Regions from separate parts of the Streptomyces sp. LMG1-1-1.1 genome, predicted to be linked through region 1. Evidence: riboswitches for the same ligand, from Rfam matches in the RefSeq annotation. Region 1 holds a riboswitch; the other holds the start of a gene.
What was found. Region 1 has a riboswitch for glycine ahead of gcvT (glycine cleavage system aminomethyltransferase GcvT). Riboswitches for the same ligand answer to the same signal wherever they lie in the genome.
Positions count from the first base shown of each region.

Region 2: it holds a riboswitch for glycine, as region 1 does, so the genes downstream of both, gcvP (aminomethyl-transferring glycine dehydrogenase) here and gcvT (glycine cleavage system aminomethyltransferase GcvT) in region 1, are expected to answer to the same signal.

Region 1 covers NZ_JBFPNH010000020.1:48,111-55,778, forward strand. Annotated here, with positions in the region: gene glyA (serine hydroxymethyltransferase) at 1-552, opposite strand, end outside; gene gcvH (glycine cleavage system protein GcvH) at 577-954, opposite strand; gene gcvT (glycine cleavage system aminomethyltransferase GcvT) at 1,032-2,162, opposite strand; glycine riboswitch at 2,223-2,334, opposite strand; glycine riboswitch at 2,336-2,435, opposite strand; gene MRBLMG1_RS10285 (AAA family ATPase) at 2,597-3,259, shown strand; gene MRBLMG1_RS10290 (enhanced serine sensitivity protein SseB) at 3,371-4,111, shown strand; gene MRBLMG1_RS10295 (enhanced serine sensitivity protein SseB C-terminal domain-containing protein) at 4,216-5,007, shown strand; gene MRBLMG1_RS10300 (ABC transporter permease) at 5,370-6,398, shown strand; gene MRBLMG1_RS10305 (ABC transporter substrate-binding protein) at 6,509-7,668, shown strand, end outside.
Region 2 covers NZ_JBFPNH010000072.1:8,476-16,143, reverse strand. Annotated here, with positions in the region: gene MRBLMG1_RS33370 (glutamate--cysteine ligase) at 1-8, opposite strand, end outside; gene MRBLMG1_RS33365 (hypothetical protein) at 500-1,090, shown strand; gene MRBLMG1_RS33360 (DUF5999 family protein) at 1,423-1,629, shown strand; gene gcvP (aminomethyl-transferring glycine dehydrogenase) at 1,709-4,594, opposite strand; glycine riboswitch at 4,774-4,873, opposite strand; gene MRBLMG1_RS33350 (PRC-barrel domain-containing protein) at 4,987-5,361, shown strand; gene MRBLMG1_RS33345 (DNA polymerase IV) at 5,762-7,186, opposite strand; gene MRBLMG1_RS33340 (MerR family transcriptional regulator) at 7,262-7,668, opposite strand, start outside.

The DNA.
Region 1 (7,668 bases):
CGCGAAATCCAGCTGGCGCGGGTAGGCGGACCAGCCCGCGATGATCACCTTCGGGCGGTGCTCCTTGGCGAGGCGCTCGACCTCGGCCATGTCGACCAGACCGGCCTCGTCCACGTGGTACGCGACCACGTTGAACTGCTTGCCCGAGAAGTTCAGGCGCATGCCGTGGGTCAGGTGACCGCCGTGCGCCAGGTCCAGACCCAGGATCGTGTCGCCGGGCTGGGCGATGGCGAAGAGGGCGGCCTGGTTCGCGGAGGCGCCGGAGTGCGGCTGGACGTTGGCGTACTCGGCGCCGAACAGGTCCTTGATCCGGTCGATCGCGATCTGCTCGGCCACGTCGACGTGCTCGCAGCCGCCGTAGTAGCGGCGGCCCGGGTAGCCCTCGGCGTACTTGTTGGTGAGGACGGAGCCCTGGGCCTCCATGACGGCGACCGGAGCGAAGTTCTCCGACGCGATCATCTCGAGGGTGGACTGCTGACGGCGGAGCTCGGCGTCGACGGCGGCGGCGACGTCGGGGTCCAGCTCGTGGAGGGGAGTGTTCAGAAGCGACATGAATCGATCCCTAGGGGGTCTCGGTTAGCCGGCGGTGAAGGCGGTGTACTCGTCGGCGGAGAGCAGGTCCTTCGGCTCACCGTCGAGGCGCACCTTGAACAGCCAGCCGCCCTCGAACGGGGCGGTGTTCACCAGCGCCGGGTCGTCGACGACGTCCTGGTTCACCGCGACGACCTCGCCGGTCACCGGGGAGTACAGGTCGCTGACGGACTTGGTCGACTCCAGCTCACCGCAGTCCTCGCCCGCGGTCACGGTGCTGCCGACCTCGGGAAGCTGCACGTACACGATGTCGCCGAGCGCGTTCGCCGCGTGCTCGGTGATGCCGACGGTGGCGACGCCGTCAACGGCGTCCGTCAGCCACTCGTGCTCCTTGCTGTAGCGGAGCTGCTGGGGGTTGCTCATGGCCTGATTCTCCTGGATCGGGGGAGTGCTGATGTACGTGGGTCTTGCGGGGTGAGACGCCGGGTGAGACGACTGCGTCACTTCTGGCGCTTGTAGAACGGCAGAGCCACGACCTCGTAGGGCTCGTGGGTACCGCGGATGTCCACACCTACACCCGCGGTGCCGGGAGCCGCGTGCGCCGCGTCGACGTACGCGATGGCGATCGGCTTGCCGAGGGTCGGGGACGGGGCGCCCGAGGTGATCTCGCCGACGACCTCGCCGCCGGAGACGACCGAGAAGCCCGCGCGCGGGACGCGGCGGCCCTCGGCGATCAGGCCGACCAGCTTGCGCGGCGGCGCGGTCTCGGCGCGCTCGGCGGCGGCCTCCAGCGCCTTGCGGCCGACGAAGTCGCCGGGCTTCTCGAACTTCACGACCCGGCCGAGGCCCGCGTCGAAGGGGGTGAGGGCGGTGGTCAGCTCGTGGCCGTACAGCGGCATGCCCGCCTCCAGGCGGAGCGTGTCACGGCAGGACAGGCCGCAGGGGATCAGGCCGACGCCCGCGCCCGCCTCGGTCAGCGCCTTCCAGACGCCCTCCGCGTGCTCCGGCTTCAGGAACAGCTCGAAGCCGTCCTCGCCGGTGTAGCCGGTACGGGCGATCAGCGCGGGCACGCCCGCGACCGTGCCGGGCAGGCCGGCGTAGTACTTCAGGCCGTCCAGGTCGGCGTCCGTGATCGACTTCAGGATGCCGGGGGACTCCGGGCCCTGGACCGCGATCAGGGCGTACGCGTCACGGTCGTCGCGCACCTCGGCGTCGAAGCCCTCCGCGCGGGCCACGAGCGCGTCCAGGACGATCTGCGCGTTGGAGGCGTTGGCGACGACCATGTAGGGAGAGGACCCGGCCTCGGTCTCGGCGAGGCGGTAGACGATCAGGTCGTCGAGGATGCCGCCGTCCTCCTGGCAGATCATCGTGTAGCGCGCGCGGCCGACGCCGATCGTGGAGATGTTGCCGACCAGGGCGTAGTCGAGCAGTTCCGCGGCCTGCGGGCCGGTGACCGTGATCTCGCCCATGTGGGAGAGGTCGAAGAGGCCGGCCTTCGTGCGGACGGCGTTGTGCTCGTCGCGCTCGCTGGCGTACCGCAGCGGCATGTCCCAGCCCGCGAAGTCGGTCATGGTCGCGCCCAGCGAACGATGCAGGGCATCGAGGGCGGTCAGACGGGGGGCAGTGCTCATGGGGTGGCTCCCGGGTCCCAAGGGCGTGATCGGTGACGAAACACATGACGGGCGAGGACGTCCTCCCCATCTGTCATGGAACCTGAGAGGTTCACCGAGAGCATCTCGTCACCGAGAGATCGGCTTGCACCTTGGGTGGGGACACGGCACGGTGTCCCGCTTTTCAGATCTGCCTCATCCGCGCGGTACGGGGCCTGAGAGATTCAAGGGAGGGTCTTGCTCCTTCGGCGTCCGGACGCCGTCGGCGGCCCGGAACTCTCCCGCGCGGATTCGAGCGGCCGGTATGCGATTGTGTGGCGACTGTGCGCGCCTGGCGCGCACATCATTGCATGCGGTGTCGGCGGGGCAAATCGCTTGTGTCTCATTACCGTTTCTTTACACTTCGTGGGCAAGGGTCTCCTCAGGTCTCCTGAGACCCGACAGGGGGGAGCGCGATGAGGATCGAGCACACCGGCGCGTACGCGACCGGCACCGGCATACCGGCCCAGCGGGCCCGCGCCAGGACCCGCCGCCGCGGACGGATCCTGCGCGACCTCCGCGAGCGCGGCGACCGCGGCCCCCGCGCCCTCGTCTTCGCCGCCGGCGACCTCGTCGTCGTCTCCGGGCTGCCCGGCAGCGGCAAGTCCACCCTCATGAAGCGGGCCGCCGAGGGCCACGGCATCGACTCCCAGGACGCCCGCGAGCGCTGGGAGCTCCGTATGCCCCGCCTCCTGCCGTACGCCGTCTACCGCCCCCTCGTCCGCCTCGCGCACTACGCCGGGCTCCGCCGCGTCCTGCGCTCCGGCGCGAGCGCGATCGTCCACGACTGCGGCACCCAGTCCTGGGTGCGCGGCTGGCTCGCCCGCGAGGCCCGCCGCCGGGGCAGCGCCCTGCACCTGGTCCTCCTCGACGTGACCCCGGACACGGCGCGGGCCGGGCAGGACGCCCGGGGCCGCGGCGTATCCGTCTACGCCTTCGCCCGGCACCGGCGGGCCGTCGGCCGGCTGCTGCGGGCCGCCGAGTCCGGCAGCCTCCCGCCCGGCTGCGCCTCCGTCACCCTCCTCGACCGCGCCGCCGCCGACACCCTCCGCCGCATCTCCTTCCGCGACGCCGCCTGACCGCGGCGGGGGACCCGTACCCTCCCTTTTGGCCACGGCGGCGCCGGGGCGGCGTTAGGGTGCTGCCGGGCGGCCGGTGCGGCAGGCCGTGCGAGAAGGGGAAACGCGACCGTGGACGTGACGTGGCCGGGCAACGAGCTCGAAGAGGTCCTTGCCGCCTCACTCGGCAACCCCGCGGCCGGAGGCCGGCTCGTCGAGGTGCTGGGCCGCAGCCAGGTCTGGGTGCCCCTGCCGAACGGCGGCGGCCCCGACAGCCCCGACCTCGACCTCGCCACCATGGAGATCGACGGCGCGGCCTACGTCCCCGTCTTCAGCTCCGAACAGCAGTTCCTCGCCTGTGTCGGTGACCACATGTCGTTCGCCGTCGCCCCCGCCCGCGACTTCGCCCGCGGCCTGCCCCCGCAGCTCGGCATCGCCCTGAACCCGGGCGGCGCCGCCGGGGTCCCGCTGCCCCCGCCCGCCGTCGCCGAGCTCTGCCGCACCGGCCGCACCCCGCTCGACGGCCCCGCCACCGGCGGCCGCGTCCGGCTCTTCGAGCCCGACTGGCAGGACGACCCGGTCGACTTCCTCGCCGCGGCCTCCGCCGAGTTCGAGGCCACCGGCGTCGTCACCAGCGCCCGCCGCGCGCTCGCCAGCGTCGAGGGCACCGAACCCGCCCTCTTCATCGGCGTCCAGCTCGCCCACTGGGAGGGCGCCGACCGCAACGCGCCCCTGGACGCCCTCGGCCGCGCGCTCGGCCGGGTCGAGGTCGCCTGGCCGGTCAACCTCATCCTGCTCGACATGGCGCAGGACCCGGTCGGCGACTGGATGCTGGAGCGGGTGCGCCCGTTCTACCAGCGCGCCGCCGTGTGAGCGGCCCCCTGTTTAAGCTGAACTGACCGGTGAGCCGAACCGACTCGGCAGCGGCACGGAAGCCGCGCGGACATGGTGGACGGAATGAGGGGCGGGGACCCATGGTGAGCGCGTCAGGCACCGCTGCGGCCGGCGAGGTCGAGCGCATGCTGCGCGAGGTGGCACCCGGACGCTACGACGCGTACGAGCAGTTGCTGCACGCCCTCGCCGACGGCGAACTCTGGATGCTGCTCTGGCACGGTTCGCCCGGCTCCTCCGACGCCCAGTACGGGAACATGGAGGTCGACGGCTTCGGCTACGCGCCCTGCGTCACCTCCCCCCAGGAACTCGCCGCCTCCGGCTGGAACCGCGCCCACGAGCTCGTCACCGGCCGCGACATCGCACGCGCCCTCTACCCCGACCGCTGGGGCGTCTGGCTGAATCCGCACGCCCCCGGCGGCGGCGTCGGCATCCCCTGGGCCGACCTGCGCCGGATCGCCACCGGTCTCGACCGCATGCCGGCCGGACCGCTCCGCGTCTCCGAGCCGACCCTGGAGATCCCGCAGTTCTACGCCCTGCTCACGCAGAACGCGCACCGCACCCCGGCGGTCCGGGCGCTGCGCCGCGGCTGGGTGCAGCCCGCGCTCGGCTCCCCGTACCTCGCCATCGGTCTCGACCTGTACGACACCTCGGCGGCGGCCGTCGACACGGTCCGCTCGATGATGCGCCAGTCGATCGGCTCCGTACCCGATGGGCTGCCCGTCTCGACGGTCGCCCTCTCCGACGCGTACGACCCGGTGGCGCTCTGGCTGCGGGCGAACGCGCGCCCGTTCTACGACCGCGAGGCGCACGCCGGTCGCGGTTCCGCCGCCGTTCCGGGGTACGGGTACCCGCCGTCGGCGCCGTCCGCATACTGAGACACCTCATTTCCCTCCGTACGCCCCAGAGGTCCCGCCGGACCTCGTCGGGGCCCTTCTTTCGCCCCAATTGAGGAGCTCAAAAGCCACGTTGGGCGACATGCCCGATTGTGGCGAAGAGGACCCGAGATGGTCCGCTCACGTGATCACGACGTCCGGATAACGGAAGTCGCAGCACCGCATCACGTTTGAGCAAACATTCCTCGTCAGGGCTGGCGGGTGATCACAAGCGCACTGAAGACTCCCCGGAACACCGGGTGTTCGGCTCCTTTCGAGCAGATGCCCAGCATTTTGTTCCACCGAGCCGCTACCCGCGGCGGGCAAGGGCCGGCTACCGGCGGCCGAGAGGGGTCCTCACCACGATGACGGCACCACTGCACGAGACGAGTGCGGGCGAGGCGACCGCCACCGTCGACGGCGCGCCCGACGCACCCGGCACCCCGGACGCCCCCGGCACCACCGCCAAGGCGATCGAGGGCCGCTCGCCCTGGAAGATCGCCTGGACCCGCCTCAAGCGCGACAAGCTCGCCCTCGCCGGCGCCTTCGTCGTCGGCTTCCTCGTCCTGGTCGCGATCTTCGCCCCGGTCATCGTCAGCCTCCTCGGCCACCCGCCGGACGAGTTCCACGAGGACCAGATCGACCCGCTCTTCGGCACCCCGATCGGCTCCTGGGGCGGCGCCAGCTCCGACTTCCTCTTCGGCGTCGAGCCCGTCAACGGCCGCGACGTCTTCAGCCGCATCGTCTACGGCGCCCGGATCTCGCTGCTCGTCGCCTTCCTGGCGGCGGTCTTCGCCGTGGCCCTCGGCACCGTGCTCGGCATCATCGCCGGCTACTTCGGTGGCTGGATCGACGCGGCCCTCAGCCGGGTCATGGACGTCATGCTCGCCTTCCCGCAGCTGCTCTTCACGATCGCCCTGGTCTCGGTGCTGCCGAACCAGTTCCTCGGACTCGACGGCTCGGGCGTCCGCATCGCCGCCCTGGTGCTCGTGATCGGCTTCTTCGGCTGGCCGTACGTGGGCCGCATCGTCCGCGGCCAGACCCTCTCGCTGCGCAACCGCGAGTACGTCGAGGCCGCCCAGAGCCTGGGCGCCGGCCGCTTCTACATCCTGCGCCGCGAGCTGCTGCCCAACCTGATCGCGCCGATCACGGTCTACGCGACCCTCATGATTCCCACCAACATCCTCACCGAAGCGGCGCTCAGCTTCCTCGGCGCGGGTGTGAAGCCTCCCACCGCTTCCTGGGGGCAGATGCTGTCGACGGCCATCACGACCTACGAAGCGGACCCCCTCTTCATGGTGATCCCCGGCCTCGCGATCTTCATCACCGTCCTGGCGTTCAACCTCTTCGGCGACGGCGTGCGTGACGCGCTCGACCCGAAGGGCTCCCGCTGACCGTTCGCCGACGACACGCAAGACCCGCCCCTGCCGCTGCCGACAGGAGGCCCATCCCCACTCGGCGGACCGCCGTAACGGCCGCCACTATCCCGGAGGTTGTTGGACCCATGCTGAAGAGCTCCCAGCGCAGAATCGCCGCGGGCGCGCTGCTTGCCGCGGCCACGATGGTCGCCGCCACGGCTTGTGGTGGCGGTGCCAAGTCCGGTGACGGCGGCAACGGCAAGACCAGCGCGGCCGGCTTCAACGCCGCCGTGAACAAGGTCGCCAGCCCCTCCACCAAGAAGGGCGGCGAGCTGAAGTTCATCGGCTCGCAGGAGGCCGACTCGTGGGACCCGCAGCGCGGTTACTACGGCTTCGTGTGGGACTTCCAGCGCTACTACACGCGCCAGCTCGTCACCTTCAAGGCCGAGCCGGGCTCCGCCTCGACCGAGCTCGTCCCGGACCTCGCCACCGACGCCGGCAAGATCTCGGCGGACGGCCTCACCTACACCTTCACGCTGAAGGACGGGGTGACCTGGGAGGACGGCAAGCCGATCACCTCCAAGGACATCAAGTACGGCATCGAGCGCGTCTGGGCCCAGGACGTCATCTCCGGCGGCCCGATCTACCTCCAGCAGGTCCTCGACCCCAAGAGCGAGTACAAGGGTCCCTACAAGGACACCTCCGCGGACAAGCTCGGCCTGAAGGCCATCGAGACCCCGGACGACAAGACCATCATCTTCAAGCTGCCGGTCGCCAACGGCGACTTCCTGCAGATGCTGGCCATGCCCGCCGCCTCCCCGGTCCGCCAGGACAAGGACACCAAGGCCAAGTACGGACTGAACGTCTTCTCCTCCGGCCCGTACAAGTGGCAGTCGTACACGCCGAACAAGTCCATGAAGCTGGTCCGCAACGACAAGTGGGACCAGAAGACGGACAACGTCCGCAAGGCGCTTCCGGACACCATCAGCGTCACGTTCACCACGAACGCCGACGACATGGACAACCGCCTGATCGAGGGCGAGTACGACCTCGACATCAACGCGACCGGTGTCGGCGCCTCCGCCCGCCAGAAGGTTCTCCAGCAGCACAAGGAGAACGCGGACAACCCGCAGACGGGCTTCATCCGCTACGCGGTCTTCCCGCAGACGGTCATCCCGAACATCGAGTGCCGCAAGGCGATCATCTACGCCGCCGACTCGAAGTCCCTCCAGACCGCCCGTGGTGGCCCGCAGGCCGGTGGCGACATCGCCTCCAACATGCTTCCGCCGGGGCTGAAGGGTGCCGA
Region 2 (7,668 bases), on a different contig from region 1:
TCCCCCATCGAAGCGTCCCTCCCCGAGCGGGCAGCCGCCGTCGACGGCCGCGTGTCACGGACGATGATGCCCACCCCGCTGATCCACAACGCCTGCGGAAGTGAGCCGTCGGACGATAGGCTGGACCGAGTGCTCCACCGGCACATCCCGAGGTCATGGAACAATCGACATATACCAATGTCCTATTGCCGGGTTTCTCGAAGTCGGACGGGGTCGGAATTCGGCCGTCCGATGCCGCGCGGGAATCGCAGGTGAGAGCGCCGGGAAGGTCACGATTCCGCTTCAACTCGCCTTGAATACGGCCTGATGACGCCTTGTCAGGAATATCGGCGACGTCTAGCGGAAACACTGTGTGAACACGTGTCGTATAAACTCCGCGGACGAGGCAGAGTGTTGGCGCCCGGCCATGGCCTCATGGCCCCTCTCTGGCCCCGCCGCCGACAGCGCCGTCGTACCTGCCCACGCATCACCGTGTCTCCTGAGTGAGAGGCGACCCACCATGCTCCGACCCTCCCCGGCCCCTGCGCCGGCCCTCCGCAGTGTCCTCGCGGCCCTCGGCTCACCGACCGCCGTCCGCGAGGCCCGAACGCCCGCCCTCCGGGCCGCGCAGGGACCACTGAGCCCCGAACACCCGCTGCCCGTGCACGTCCTCGGCGTCACCGGGGCACCCGGGACCGCGCCCCGCACCCGGCTCGCCGGCTGGCGTTTCCTGATCCGGCACGGGGACCGGGCGATCGCCGCCGCGGACACCATGCTCACCCCGGACGGCTGGACGTTCTCGCACTTCTTCGAGGGGCCGTACGTCACCGCCACGGAACGGGCCCTGCTCCAGGCCGAGGCGCTGCCCGTCGCGTACGAGCCGAGGCTGCTCTCCGTACCGGAGCTCTACATGCTGACCCTCTGGCTGCACGCCGGCCCGGACTCCGAAGGCACCGCCGTCGCCCCGGCCGCCGCCGACCTGATGGTGCCGCTCGCCCCCGCACCGCCGGGGATCGCGGCCCACCAGGCCTACCAGGTCGCCGATCTCCTGCCCGTGCTCAGTACGCGTCTCGCGCCGCCGCCCCTCCTGGGCTCGGCGGCGCCCGCCTGATCCACCGCACGCGCCGCCCCGCCCCGTGACCCGGCCGGGTCACGGGGCGCACTGCTGCCCGAGCCGCACGCCCGAACGGAGCGCCCGAACACCCCTCCCGTACGGACTAGCCCGCTCGGACCACCCCGAACCACCCGAAGAGACGGTGCAGTTGACCTGAACCGCCCCTGCGGGTGACGCGTCTTCCCCGGAGAGGACGAGCTGCCGCGAAATACCTGCGGATGACCGTCCGTGGGGCAAGACTGGGATCGGAACCGAACCGACCGACGGGGGCGGCGATGAGCGCGAAGAGCCGCAGGACATCCACTACGACGCAGCGAGAGAACCCACCCATGTGCCAGCACCAGCCTGCCTGTCCGACCGCCGACTCCGCCGACAGGGAGGCGGCCCGACTGATGGCACACCACCCGGAGCAGGGCTGGAGCCTGCTGTGCAACGGCGTCCTGCTCTTCGAGGACACCGGTGAACTGCTGCCGAACGGGCAGATCATCGCCCCCCACCGGGCGCTGACCGCGGGCCAGGTGACCACCGCCGCCTGAGGGGGCGGCGGCACCGTTCGAGGGAGAACGCCGAGGGCCGGCCCGGAGGAGATCCTCCGAACCGGCCCTCGGCTCGTGCTCAGTTGTCGTACTCGTCCATCGGCGGGCACGAGCAGACCAGGTTCCGGTCGCCGAAGGCGCCGTCGATGCGGCGCACCGGCGGCCAGTACTTGTCGGCGGCCGAGACGCCGGCCGGGAAGACGGCCTCGTCACGGGTGTAGGCGTGGTTCCACTCGCCGCCCAGCGCGGCCGCGGTGTGCGGCGCGTTGTGCAGCGGGTTGTCGTCGGCGGGCCACTGGCCCGCGGCGACCTTCTCGATCTCGCCGCGGATCGCGATCATCGTGTCGCAGAAGCGGTCGAGCTCGGTGAGGTCCTCGGACTCGGTCGGCTCGATCATCAGCGTGCCGGCCACCGGGAAGGACATCGTCGGCGCGTGGAAGCCGTAGTCGATGAGGCGCTTCGCGATGTCGTCGACGGTGACGCCGGTCGCCTTCGACAGCGGGCGCAGGTCCACGATGCACTCGTGGGCGACCAGACCGGCCGGGCCGGTGTAGAGCACCGGGAAGTGCGGCTCGAGGCGCTTGGCGATGTAGTTCGCCGCGAGGACCGCGACCTGGGTGGCGCGCTTGAGGCCCTCGCCGCCCATCAGGCGCACGTACGACCACGAGATCGGCAGGATGCCCGCGGAGCCCCACGGGGCGGCCGAGATCGGGCCGACGCCGGTCTCCGGGCCCGCGGTGGGCTGGAGCGGGTGGTTCGGCAGGTACGGGGCGAGGTGGGCGCGGACGCCGACCGGGCCGACGCCGGGGCCGCCGCCGCCGTGCGGGATGCAGAAGGTCTTGTGCAGGTTCAGGTGCGAGACGTCGCCGCCGAACTTGCCCGGCTTGGCCAGACCGACCAGCGCGTTCAGGTTGGCACCGTCGACGTACACCTGGCCGCCGGCCTCGTGGACCTCGGCGCAGATGTCGGCGACGTGCTCCTCGAACACACCGTGCGTGGACGGGTAGGTGATCATCAGCACCGACAGCTCGTCGCGGTACTGCGCGATCTTGGCCCGCAGGTCCTCGACGTCGACCTCGCCGTCGTCGGCGGTCTTCACGACGACGACCTTCATGCCGGCCATCACCGCGGAGGCGGCGTTGGTGCCGTGCGCGGAGGACGGGATGAGGCAGACCGTGCGCTGGAGGTCGCCGTTGGCGCGGTGGTACGCGCGGACGGCGAGCAGGCCGGCCAGCTCGCCCTGCGAACCGGCGTTCGGCTGGATCGACACCTTGTCGTAGCCGGTGACCTCGGCGAGGCGCTCCTCGAGCTCGGTGATGAGCGTGACGTAGCCCTGCGCCTGCTCGATCGGGGCGAAGGGGTGGATCTGGCCGAACTCGGGCCAGGTCACCGGCTCCATCTCGGTCGTGGCGTTCAGCTTCATCGTGCAGGAGCCGAGCGGGATCATGCCGCGGTCCAGCGCGTAGTCGCGGTCCGCGAGCTTGCGCAGGTAGCGCAGCATCGAGGTCTCGGAGCGGTGCGCGTGGAAGACCGGGTGGGTCAGGTACGCGTCGGAGCGCAGCAGCCCGGCGGGCAGCGTGTCCTCGACGACGAGGTCCAGGGCCTCGATGTCGGCGGTGACGCCGAAGGCGCCCCACACGGCGGCGAGCTGCTCGCGCCCGGTGGTCTCGTCGCACGAGATCGACACGAGGTCGCCGTCGACGCGGTGGAGGTTCACGCCGGCCTCGCGGGCGGCGGCGACGACCTCGTCGGCCTTGCCCGGGACGCGGGCGGTGAGGGTGTCGAAGAAGGCGCCCTGGGTGAGCTCGACGCCCCCGGCGGTCAGACCCGCGGCGAGGATGGCGGCGTAGCGGTGCGTGCGCTGCGCGATCTGCTTCAGGCCGTCCGGGCCGTGGTAGACGGCGTACATGCCGGCCATGACGGCGAGCAGCACCTGAGCGGTACAGATGTTGCTGGTGGCCTTCTCGCGGCGGATGTGCTGCTCGCGGGTCTGCAGGGCCAGGCGGTACGCGCGGTTGCCGTCGGCGTCGACGGAGACGCCCACCAGACGGCCGGGCAGGGAGCGGGCGTGCTTGTCCTGGACGGCCATGTAGCCGGCGTGCGGACCGCCGAAGCCCATCGGCACGCCGAAGCGCTGCGTCGTTCCGACGGCGATGTCGGCCCCGAGCTCACCGGGCGAGGTGAGCAGCGTGAGCGCGAGCAGGTCGGCGGCGACGGTCACGATCGCGCCGAGCTCGTGGGCGGCGTCGATCAGCGGCTTGATGTCGCGGACGGCACCGGAGGCGCCCGGGTACTGGAGGAGCACACCGAAGACACCGCGCTCGGCGACCTCGGCGGGGATGCCCTCGCTCAGGTCGGCGACGACGACCTCGACACCGGTCGGCTCGGCGCGGGTCTCGATGACGGCGATCGTCTGCGGCAGGGCGTCGGCGTCGATGAGGAAGACGCCGTTCTTGACCTTGCCGACACGGCGGGACAGCGCCATGGCCTCGGCGGCGGCGGTGCCCTCGTCGAGGAGGGAGGCGCCGGAGGTGGGCAGACCGGTCAGGTCGGCGACCATGGTCTGGAAGTTCAGCAGGGCTTCGAGGCGACCCTGGGAGATCTCCGGCTGGTACGGCGTGTACGCCGTGTACCAGGCCGGGTTCTCCATGACGTTCCGCAGGATGACCGGCGGGGTGAAGGTGCCGTAGTAGCCGAGGCCGATCATCGGGGCTAGGACCTGGTTGCGGTCGGCGAGCGTGCGCAGCTCGGCGAGGACCTCGGCCTCGGTGCGGGCGGCGGGCAGCCCCAGCGCCTCGGCGTTCTTGATCACGTCCGGCACCGCGGCGGCGGTGAGTTCGTCGAGCGAGCCGTAACCGACCTGGGCGAGCATCTTGGCGCGCGCCTCGGCGTCGGGCCCGATGTGCCGCTGCTCGAACGGGATGCCCTGTTCGAGCTCGGAGAGCGGAGTGCGGTTGGCGGTCATGTACGGAGGCCTCCTGGTCGTCACGACCTGCGAGGGGCACCACGGCGCGGGTACCCGGACGGCCTCCCCCTCTGTCATCTCAACCTGAGAGTTTCACCGGCACGCCTGAGGGCACGCCGGCTTTCACCGTCGGTGAGAGCGCGTGCCGCCGGGGGCACCGCTCTGCTTTCCAGAGTGACCTCGTCCGCGCGGTACAGGGGCCTGAGAGATTCCGGGGAGGATTTGCTCCTTCGGCGCCCTCCGGAAGGTTTCTCCGGGGGACTCTCCCGCACAGGGTCGACAGCCACAGCCAGCCTACCAGCGCGGTTGTGGCTTCCTTCGCTCAAGTGGCCGACATCCCAGTTGTGCACTTTCGTAGGGGTGTAGAGCAGTTGCGACCAGTTGGAGGGACCGTGCAGACCGACATCGATCCGCGCAGCCTGATCGGCCGCAAGGCGTTCGACCGGAACGGACACAAGATCGGCACCGTGGACGAGGTGTACCTCGACGACGCGACCGGCATCCCGGAATGGGCCGCCGTCCGCACCGGCCTCTTCAGCAGGGACGCCTTCGTCCCTCTGGAGCCCAGCGATCTCCTCGCCGACGGCCTCCACATCCCCTACGAACGGGCACTCATCAAGGACGCCCCCGACTTCGGCGTAGGCCGCCACCTCTCCCCGGAGCAGGAACTCCAGCTCTATCGCCACTACAGCCTCACCCTGCCCCCGGCGCCCGCCGACTACCCCGACACCGACTTCGGCCGCCTCGCCGGCCAGGACGGCCCCTGACACCAGCCGTCCCGCCCTGAGAGGCCCACGCCCAACCGCACCACCCCGCCCACCCGCTCCCGCCCGCGCAGGCGGCGCGGGTGGGCCCCGCCGCCTCCGCCCGCTACCGGCTACCGCCCGGCGCCAGCGCACGCGTCCCCGCCGTCTCCGCCCGCCGCCCGTTACCGGCCACCGGCCACCGGCCACCGGCCACCGGCCACCGGCCACCGGCCACCGGCCACCGGCTACCGGCTACCGGCTACCGGCGCAGGCTCCCGCCACCGCCCGTCGCCACGCACGCGCCCCCGCCGCCGCCCGCTGCCGGCTGCCGGCTGCCGGCTACCAGCCCGCGCTTCCCGTCATCGCCGCCCGCTACCGGCCCCAGGCGCGCCGCCCCCGCCCCACCCGACCCCAGGCGCCCTCACCCCACCAACGGCAGCGGCTCCCCCTCCTCCAGGTCCGGGTCGTCCACGGCGAACGTCCGGACCCGCCCCGGCGCCGCCGACCCCGGCTCCTCGAACCGGACGGTGACCCGCCCGACCCCACTCCCCTGCACCCACCCGGCTCCGTACACCGCGTGCCGTACGTCACGCCCGGGCGCCCAGTGCCTCTCCACGGGCCCGGCAGGACCTCCCTCAGCCTCGGCGCCCCGCACGTCCCGCACGTCCGCCACAGGGGCCCCAGCGGCCCCGGAGGCGGCCGCAGCCCCTTCCTCCCCCTCCCCCGCATCGGACCCCCCAGCCGGGCCTTCACCCGAACCCGAGGACGCGCCCGCGCCCGCCTGCGCGAACAGGTCCTCCTGCGTGTAGTCAGCGAGCCCGCTCACCCCCACCCCGAGCAGCCGCACGCCCCCGGTCGTGTCCACGGCCTCCAGGAGCCGCCCCACGGCCTCCCGTACGACGCCGGGGTCGTCCGTGGGCCCCCGCAGCGTCTCGGACCGGGTGAGCGTCGAGAAGTCGTACCGCCGCACCTTGAGGACGATGGTCCGCCCCGAGTGCCCGGAAGCCCGCAGCCGCCCCACGCACCGGTCGGCGAGCCGGTCCACCTCGACCCTGATCCGCACCCGGTCGTGCAGGTCCACGTCGAACGTGTCCTCGACCGACACCGACTTCGCGTCCCGCTCGGCCACCACGGGCCGGTCGTCGTACCCCTGGGCCATCCGGTACAGCGAGGCCCCGTGCGCCCGCCCCAGGAGCCGTACGAGCTCGTCCTCGCCGGCCTCCGCGAGATCGGACACGGTGGTCATGCCGGCCCGCCGCAGGTGCTCCCCGGTCGCGGGCCCGACCCCGGGCAGGATGCGCACCGACCGCGGCCCGAGCAGATCCCTCTCGGTGCCGGGCTCGATGAGCACGAGCCCGTTCGGCTTGGCCTCCTCGGACGCGATCTTCGCGATCATCTTCGACCCCGCGAGCCCCACGGACCCCGTCAGCCCCGTCGTCGCCAGGATGTCGACCCGCAGCCTCTCCCCCGCCGCCCGCGCGCTCGCACTGTCGTCGGCGACGCCCCCGGCCTCCAGGTCGACGAACGCCTCGTCCAGGCTGAGCGGCTCCACGAGCGGCGACAGCCGGCCCAGCAGCTCCATCACCTGCTCGCTGATCGACCGGTAGAAGGCGAACCGCGGCACCAGATAGGCGGCGTTCGGCGCGAGCCGCCGCGCCTGCCCCATCGGCATCGCCGAATGCACCCCGAAGCGCCGCGCCTCGTAGGAGGCCGTAGCGACGACGCCCCGCGGCCCGAGACCGCCGACCACGACGGGCTTTCCGCGCAGGCTGGGTTTCGCCGCCTGCTCGGCGGCGGCGAAGAACGCATCCATGTCGAGATGCAGGATCGTCGGCGCGGCTCTCACGGTTCCGATGCTGCCTTACGCCACTGACAACGGCCCCGCACCGCATCGGCGGGGCCGCGACGGCCAGGGGCCCGCTCAGACGGCCTTGTCGCGCCGCCGCCTGGCGAGCTCGTCACCCGGGTTGTTCCCGACGAGCGTCTCGCCCGTGTCGACGCGCTCCCCGTGCAGCTGCGAGAGCGCCGCCTCGACGTCCCGCCACACCACCCCGACGGCGATCCCGAAGACGCCCTGCCCGCCCTGGAGCAGGTCGACGACCTCGTCCGGCGAGGAGCACTCGTAGACCGTGGCCCCGTCGCTCATGAGCGTCATCCGCTCCAGATCGCGGAAGCCACGGGCACGCAGGTGCTGCACCGCGGCCCTGATGTTCTGCAGCGCCACCCCGGTGTCGAGGAAGCGCTTGACGATCTTCAGCACGACGACGTCGCGGAAGCTGTACAGCCGCTGCGTCCCCGACCCGTAGGCGGGCCGCACGCTCGGCTCCA